Regions from separate parts of the Glutamicibacter sp. St.4D3 genome, predicted to be linked through region 1. Evidence: predicted binding sites of a transcription regulator. Region 1 holds the regulator's gene; the other holds the start of a gene.
The links. Region 1 encodes HrcA, which represses chaperone genes, less so after heat shock. Its sites were predicted from a motif close to TTNGCACTCGNNNNNNNCGAGTGCNAA; they were not measured.

Region 2: a site for HrcA is predicted at 1,860-1,886, ahead of groES (co-chaperone GroES). Genes of this name have one in related genera too.

Annotation. Positions count from the first base shown of each region.
Region 1 covers NZ_AP039380.1:1,678,515-1,682,724, forward strand. The annotation lists gene AC6I21_RS07705 (16S rRNA (uracil(1498)-N(3))-methyltransferase) at 1-477, opposite strand, end outside; gene dnaJ (molecular chaperone DnaJ) at 481-1,605, opposite strand; gene hrcA (heat-inducible transcriptional repressor HrcA) at 1,658-2,671, opposite strand; gene AC6I21_RS07720 (DUF3097 domain-containing protein) at 2,801-3,682, shown strand; gene AC6I21_RS07725 (DUF4870 domain-containing protein) at 3,825-4,172, shown strand.
Region 2 covers NZ_AP039380.1:2,299,628-2,303,837, reverse strand. The annotation lists gene AC6I21_RS10585 (amino acid permease) at 208-1,764, shown strand; gene groES (co-chaperone GroES) at 2,049-2,345, shown strand; gene groL (chaperonin GroEL) at 2,448-4,052, shown strand.

The sequences.
Region 1 (4,210 bases):
CGTGGTGAGCATCGGGTGCAGCACCGGCTCATAGCTGCGCCGGGACTGCTTCTGGGCGCTGCGCACCTGGGAGCGCCACTTCTCCAGCGCCTTCTGCGCCTTGGCGGCGTTCCAGCGCACGATGGAGCGTTCGGCCTGCCAGGGACGCACCGCGCTGACACCCAGCTCCACGCTGGCCTCCACCGCCTGCAGGTCCCGGTCCCCCTTGGCCAGCGCCTGGATCAGGGTGACCGGGTGACCCGGCGGGGCTTCGTCCACGACCTCCAGGACGGTGACGTGCAGCGCCTGCCTGTCCCCGTCCTGCACCTCGACCACCAGCCGGCGGCCGTGGCCATCGAGCAGGTCCAGGTGCTCACCGGGCTTGACCCGCTTCACGTTCAGCGCGTGGTGCGCCTCGGAGCCCTGGATGGAGAGCCGGTCACCGGCAGCGACCTGGGCGGCCTGCTGCCGGTCGATGACGAAGCTGTGGTTGCTCATGGCCTAACGCTGGCCCAACTTGTCGCGCAGCCGGGCGAACATGCCCCCGGCGTGCTCCACCTGTCCGGCCGCCATTTCCTCCCCGCGCAGCTTGGCCAGCTGCTCGAGCAGGTCGCGCTGGGCGGCGTCGAGCTTCGTGGGGGTTTCCACGCTCAGATGCACGATGATGTCCCCGCGCTTGCCCCCGCGCAGCCGCGGCACGCCCAACCCCGGCAGGGTCACGGTGTGCCCCTCCTGGGCCCCGGGCTCCACCTGGATCGACTGTTCACCGTCGAAGGTCTCCAGCTTCAGCTCGCAGCCCAGGGCGGCGGCGGTCATCGGGATGCTCATCTTGGCGTGCAGGTCGTTGTTCGCCCGTTCGAAGATCTTGTGGCGGCGCACCTCGATCTCCACGAACAGGTCGCCGTTCGGCCCCCCGCCCGGCCCGGCCTCGCCCTGGTCACGCAGCTGGATGCGGGTGCCGCTGGCCACCCCGGCGGGGATGTTCAGCTGCTTGGAGACCCGTTCGCGCACCCGCCCGTCCCCGTTGCACTCCAGGCAGGGGTCCGGGATGGTAGTGCCGTGGCCGCGGCAGGCGGCGCAGGTTTCCACGGTCATCATCTGGCCCAGGAACGAGCGCACCGGGCGCTGCACCTGGCCGGCGCCGTGGCAGATGGAGCAGGTGACCGGGCTGGTGCCCTCGCGGGTGCCCTCACCATGGCAGGTCTTGCAGGTGACCGCGGTTTCCATCTCCAGCGGGTACACGGTGCCCTTGACCGCGTCCTCCAGGTCGATGGTCACGGTGATCAGTGCGTCGCGTCCACGCTGGGTGCGCGGGATCGGGCCCTGGCCCTGTCCGCCGCCGCCGAAGAACTGCTCGAAGATGTCCCCGAACCCGCCGAAGCCGCCGGCCCCGCCAAAGCCCTGGTGGCCGTTGCCGTTCTCATCCCCGGTGGCGTCGTAGTTGGCGCGCTTGGTCTCATCCGAAAGGACCTCGTAGGCGCGGGTGACCAGCTTGAACTGCTCCGCAGCGTCCTGCCCGGGATTCACATCCGGGTGCAGTTTGCGGGCCATCTTGCGGTAGGCGCTCTTAATCTGTTGTTGCGTGGCGTCCTTCGCGACACCCAGCGTCTCGTAATGCGAGCTCACGTTTCTCGCGTGTCCTTTCCTAACCGTTGGTCAAAGTCTGTGCCGGCGAGTCTCAGTTCGCCAGGATTCGGGACAGGTAGCGTGCCACGGCGCGCACCGAGGCCATCGAGGAGGGGTAGTTCATCCGGGTCGGGCCCAGCACCCCGAGCTTGTTGCGGGCATCGCTGCCGTAGCTGGTGGCCACCACCGCCGCCTCGGACAGCTCCCCGATATGGGTTTCGGTGCCGATGCTCACCGACAGGCCGCGCGAATCGGCTTCCAGTTCGGAAAACAGCTTCAACAGCACCACCTGCTCCTCCAGCGCCTCAAGCACCGGGGTGATGCTCAGCGGGAAGTCTCCCCCGGCACGGGCCAGGTTCGCGGTTCCCGCCATCACGATACGCTGTTCGGTGGCCGAATGCGCCATTTCGCGCAGGGCCGCAAGGATTTCTCCCAGCAGGTCCTGGTCCTGGCCCGGGATTTCCACGCTGTGGGTGGAGAGCAGCACGGACAGCTCGGAAAGCTGGTACCCGGCCAGCGCCTCCAGCAGCGTGTTCTTCAGCCCGGCCAGCGACTCGTCGGTGAACGGCGCGGCGGTGCTCAGCACGCGCTGGTCCACGCTGCCGTTGGAGGCAATGAGCACCAGCAGGAACTGGTGCCGACTGAGTCCCACCAGCTCGATGTGCCGCAGCGCGGCCGTGTCGTACTGCGGCACCTGGATCATCGCGACCTGGTTGGTCAGCTTCGCCAGCAGCCGCACGGTGCTGTGCAGCATCTCCTCCAGATCCTGGGAGGTGTCCATGATCCGGTTGATCGCCTCGCGTTCGGCGCGCGATAGCGGCTTGATCTCACCGATCTCGTCGACGAACCGGCGGTAGCCCTTTTCGGTGGGCACCCTCCCGGAAGAGGTATGCGGGGCGACGATCAGTCCTTCGTCCTCCAGCGCGGCCATGTCGTTGCGGATGGTGGCCGCCGAGACCCCCAAATCGTGCCGATCCAGCAGGGTCTTGGAGCCCACCGGCTCGCGGGATTGGACATAATCCTCCACGATGGCGCGCAGCACATCCAGGCGCCGCAATTCGCTCACTGTCACACCACCTTCCATGCCTCACGGCATTTAGCACTCTACGTCCTCAAGTGCCAAGTCTAGTACGTTCAGCGCTTGCTAGCATTGGAATCTGGTTCGTATTCGGTCACAGCGAAAGGGCTGCATTCAGTGAGCAACTACCCGTGGGGCGCCATGGATCTGGGCACCCCCGCTCCCAAGAAACTGCGTCAGGTTCCGGTGGAGCGCGGGCTTCTGCTGGAGGATGTGGCCTCCGGCTGGGTTGGTGAGCTGGTGCGCACCGAGAAGTCCGGGGGCATGCGGGTCATTGTCCTGGAGGACCGCCATGGACGCACCAAGTCCTTCCAGAGCGGCTTCGGCTTCCTGCTGGAGGGAGAGCCGGTGGAGCTGGTCGAGCCGCGCGCCCAGGCCCAGGCCGAAAGCACCCTGCGTTCCTCCTCCGGGTCCCGCGCGGTGACCGGGCAGAAGGCGCGCACCGCCCGGGCCAGCCGCATCTGGGTGGAGGGCAAGCACGACGCCGAGCTGGTGGAGAAGGTGTGGGGCCATGACCTGCGCGTCGAGGGCATCGTGGTTGAACCGTTGCACGGCGTGGACGATCTGGCCGCGGCCATCCGGGACTTCGACCCCTCCCCACAGCGCCGCCTGGGGATCCTGGTCGACCACCTGATTTCCGGGACGAAGGAGGAACTCATCGTGCAGCAGGCGATGGCCACGCCCGGCGCGCAGGGCAACGTGCTGATCCTGGGCCACCCCTACGTGGACATCTGGCAGGCGGTGAAGCCCGAGGTGCTGGGCATCACCGCGTGGCCGGTGATCCCCAAGGGCACCGACTGGAAAACCGGGGTGCTGCGCAGCTTCGGCTGGCCGCACCACAGCGCCGCCGACATCGGATTGGGCTGGCAGCGGATCCTGTCGAAGGTTGAATACTATTCGCAGCTGCAGCCCGAACTGCTGGGCAAGGTCGAGCACCTGATCGATTTCCTCACCACCGAAGATTACGGTTTCCTAACAATCGGTGAATCGCAGGGTTAGTTCCGCGAGTCGAGCTTCCGAAGCGGTCCCGGTGGCTAGACTCGAGGCAGTAACCACACTTCAGACATTGCAAGGAAATTCGACAGTGCCATCTCGCCAGACTGAGTCTTCACCGGAGAACTCACGCTTTGAGGGTTCGCAGGTGACCGCTTTGCCACTGAGCCCCACCGAGGATCGGCAATGGGCGATGCTCGCTCACTTCGGCAGCATCCTGGGGTGCATCCCCTCGGCCATCATCTACGCGGTGTACCGTGACCGCGGTCCGTTCACCGCGCAGGAATCCAAGGAAGCGTTCAACTTCACCTTCCCGCTCACGGTCCTGGCCATCCTGCTAAACCTGCTGAGCCTGATCCCGTTCATCGGCTGGCTGTTCGCCGTGGTCGGTGTGGCGCTGTGGGTGTTCATGACGCTGATGGGTGCCCGCGCCGGCATCCAGGTCAACAAGGGACGCCCCTTCCGCTACCCACTGAACCTGCGGCTGATGAAGTAGCCGGGCCTGGCCTGCGTCACAGAACCAAGGACAATCCC
Region 2 (4,210 bases), 620 kb from region 1:
TGTCGCTGGCGCTCGAACGGACCCGTTTTCGCCAGGCGAAGTTGCGGGCTATCTTTTGCCCGCCCGAACTGAATCCCGGCTTGCCCGCAGGTCGCCGGCCTCGCCTCCGCGACCCCGAACCGTGAGCGCCAAGTACTCTAATCGATCCACTATCCAGGCTGTGACCGAGGTCGCACTCGGTGAAGGAAATGGTGTTGTATGTCACCGATGAGCAAAACAAGCGTGGAAACCCAGGAACAGAGGCCTGATTCTTCGCTCGGTGACCAGGCAACGCTGCCCGGCGCACCGTGTGGAGACCAGGAGCCAGATAAGAAACTGCGGCGCTCCCTAGGCAGCCGCCACCTGCAGATGATCGCCATTGGCGGTTCCATCGGCACCGGATTGTTTGTCGCCTCCGGCGGCACCATTTCCCAGGCCGGTCCCGGTGGTGCACTCGTGGCCTACGCGGCAGTGGGCCTGATGGTCTACCTGCTGATGCAGTCCCTGGGGGAGATGGCGGCCAAGATCCCGGTCGCCGGCTCCTTCCAGACCTTCGCCACCCGCTTCGTCTCCCCGTCCTTCGGGTTCGCGATCGGCTGGAACTACTGGTTCAACTGGGCCATCACCGTGGCCGCCGAACTGGTGGCGGCCGGAATTGTCATGAACTTCTGGCTGCCCGGGGTTCCGGGCTGGATCTGGGCAGCGGTCTTCCTGGCCCTGCTGACGGGCCTGAACGCACTGTCGGCCAAGGCCTTCGGTGAGGGGGAGTTCTGGCTGGCGCTGATCAAGGTGGTCACGGTGATCGCCTTCCTCATCGCCGGTGTGCTGATGATTTTTGGGGTCATCGGTCAGGGACAGTCCGGCTTCGGGCAGTGGACCAACCCCGACGACGTCTTCCACGGCGGCTTTGTCTCCATCATCGCCGTGTTCATGATCGCCGGCTTCTCCTTCCAGGGCACCGAGCTGGTCGGCGTGGCCGCCGGAGAAGCCAAGAACCCGCGCCGCGAGGTGCCCCGGGCCATCCGCACCGTCTTCTGGCGCATCATGCTCTTCTACATTGGCGCCATCTTCATCATCGGCACCCTGGTGCCGTTGACCGACCCGAGCCTGCTGGCCTCCGGGGAGGCCGACGTGGCCGCCAGCCCGTTCACCATGGTCTTTGAGCGCGCCGGCATCGCCTTCGCCGCCGCCCTGATGAACGCGGTGATCCTCACCGCCATCCTCTCGGCCGGCAACTCCGGGCTGTACGCCTCGACCCGCATGCTCTACTCCATGGCGCTGGATGGCAAGGCGCCGAAGGTCTTCGGCAAGCTGAACCGCCGCGGCGTGCCGATGCCGGCGCTGCTGGCCACCGCCTCGGTGGGCCTGTTCGGCTTCCTGACCGCGATTGTTGGCCAGGGTGCGGCCTACGCCTGGCTGCTGAACGTCTCCGGGTTGTGCGGGTTCATAGTCTGGGCGGGCATCGCCATCTCCCACTACCGGTTCCGCCGCGGCTTCCTGGCCCAGGGGCACTCGGTCAGCGAGCTGCCCTACAAGGCGGCCCTGTTCCCGATTGGCCCGCTGGTGGCCTTCGCGGTGCTGATCCTGGTGATCGCCGGGCAGAACTACGAGGCGGTGCTGGCGGGGCGGGGCATGGAGGTGCTTTCGGCCTACATCGGGATCCCGCTGTTCCTGGCGTTGTGGCTCGGTCACCGCATGGTCACCAAGTCCAAGGTGGTTCCGCTGAAGGACATGGACCTGTCCTCCCCGGAGGATGCTGGCCTGGTCGAGGTGGACCCGCGCTAACCCGGATCCTCAGCTCTTCGCGCTGACCCGGATCCGGCCTGCCGTCGGGTCCGGGTCAGCTGTCAGTGAACCAGAAGCAACACGAATCCCGATCATTAGCACTCGCCTTGACCGAGTGCTAATTTTCGTCCTAAAGTCATCAATGGATGCAGTACCCGATCCCGATCGGGCGCGGCAGTCCATGCCTTACTGGATATGACCAACTGGCACCGCGACGACGGTTGGAGCAATGCCACGGGGCGTTACCGTTTTTTCCATTGGTTCATAAACGAAAAGGAGAGACTGTGTCTGTCTCTATCAAGCCACTCGAAGACCGCATTGTCATCAAGCAGGTCGAAGCCGAAACCACCACCGCCTCCGGCCTGGTGATCCCGGACTCCGCCAAGGAGAAGCCGCAGGAAGGCACCGTTGTGGCCGTTGGACCGGGTCGCATTGACGACAACGGCAACCGCGTTCCGCTGGACGTCAACGAAGGCGACGTCGTGCTGTACTCGAAGTACGGGGGCACCGAGGTCAAGGTCGGCGCCGAGGAGTACCTGGTGCTCTCGGCCCGCGACGTGCTGGCAGTTGTCGTCAAGTAACGTCACCCACCTTTCGTAGCCGACCGAGCCCCGCACAGCGAGACCCTCGCGATTCGGGGCTTTGCGTCGATTACGACCCAAGAATTCATAGGGAGTCAATGCATGGCCAAGCAGCTAGCATTCAACGAGGAAGCACGCCGTGCCCTCGAGGCGGGCATCGACAAGCTCGCCGACACCGTGAAGGTGACCCTGGGCCCACGCGGGCGCAACGTCGTGTTGGCCAAGAGCTGGGGCGCACCGACCATCACCAATGACGGGGTGACCATCGCCCGGGACATCGACCTGGACGACGCCTACGAAAACCTTGGCGCACAGCTGGCCAAGGAAGTGGCCACCAAGACCAACGACGTGGCCGGTGACGGCACCACCACCGCCACCGTGCTGGCACAGGCACTGGTGAAGGAAGGCCTGAAGAACGTGGCCGCCGGCGCCGCCCCGGGCGATATCCGCAAGGGCATCGAACTGGCCACCGAGATCGTCGCCGCCCGCCTGGCGAAGAACGCCGTGGACGTGGAGGACAAGGTCGCCAACGTGGCCGCCATCTCCGCCCAGGACGAGGAAATCGGCGAACTGCTCGCCGAGGCCTTCAAGACCGTGGGCACCGACGGGGTCATCACCATCGAAGAGTCCTCCACCACCGCCACCGAACTGGTGGTCACCGAGGGCATGCAGTTCGACAAGGGCTACCTTTCCCCGCAGTTCGTGACCGACACCGACCGCCAGGAAGCCGTCCTGGAGGACGCGCTGATCCTGATCAACCCGGGCAAGATCTCCACCGTGGCAGAGTTCCTGCCGCTGCTGGAAAAGGTCCTGGAAACCAAGAAGCCGCTGCTGATCATCGCCGAGGACGTGGAGGGCGAAGCCCTGTCCACCCTGGTGGTCAACAAGCTGCGCGGCCTGCTGAATGTGGTGGCCGTCAAGGCCCCGGGCTTCGGCGACCGCCGCAAGGCCATGATGCAGGACATCGCCATCCTCACCGGCGCCCAGGTGGTCTCCTCGGAGCTGGGTCTGTCGCTGGACCAGGTCGGCACCGAGGTGCTCGGCTCGGCCCGCCGCGTGACCATCACCAAGGACTCGACCACCATCGTGGACGGCTCCGGATCCGATGAGGACGTCGCCGAGCGCGTCTCGCAGCTGAAGGCCGAACTGGATCGCACCGATTCGGAATGGGACCGCGAGAAGCTCTCCGAGCGCCTGGCCAAGCTGGCCGGCGGCATCGGCGTGATCAAGGTCGGCGCCGCCACCGAGGTGGAGCTGAAGGAGCGCAAGCACCGCATCGAGGACGCCGTGTCCTCCACCCGTGCGGCGCTGGAAGAGGGCATCGTCGCCGGTGGCGGTACCGCCCTGGTGGACGCCCTCTCCGCCCTGGATGAGGACGAGCGCGCCACCGCTGCGGCCGGCGATGTGGCCGCGGGTGTGGCCATCGTGCGCCGCGCCCTGGTCAAGCCGGCCTACTGGATCGCCACCAACGCCGGCTTTGACGGCTCCGTGGTGGTTTCCAAGGTCGCCGAGTCCCCGGCCAACGAGGGCTTCAACGCCAAGAGCGGGCAGTACGAGAACCTGCTGCACGCCGGCGTCATCGACCCGGTGAAGGTGACCCGTTCGGCGCTGCACAACGCCGCGTCGATTGCCTCGCTGGTGCTGACCACCGAGACCCTGGTGGCTGAGAAGCCCGCCGAGGACGAGGAAGCAGCCCACGCCCACTAGGGACGGCAACACCTAAGGCCAACGGCCCCGGAACCCCAGCTGCTGTGGCAGCGACGTTCCGGGGCCGTTGCCGTATCCGGGGAGGTGGAAGCCCGGTTCTGTCACGATTCGATAACGATCTTTGATAGGATCAGGGGTCACCTAGTGTTCCCTGGACC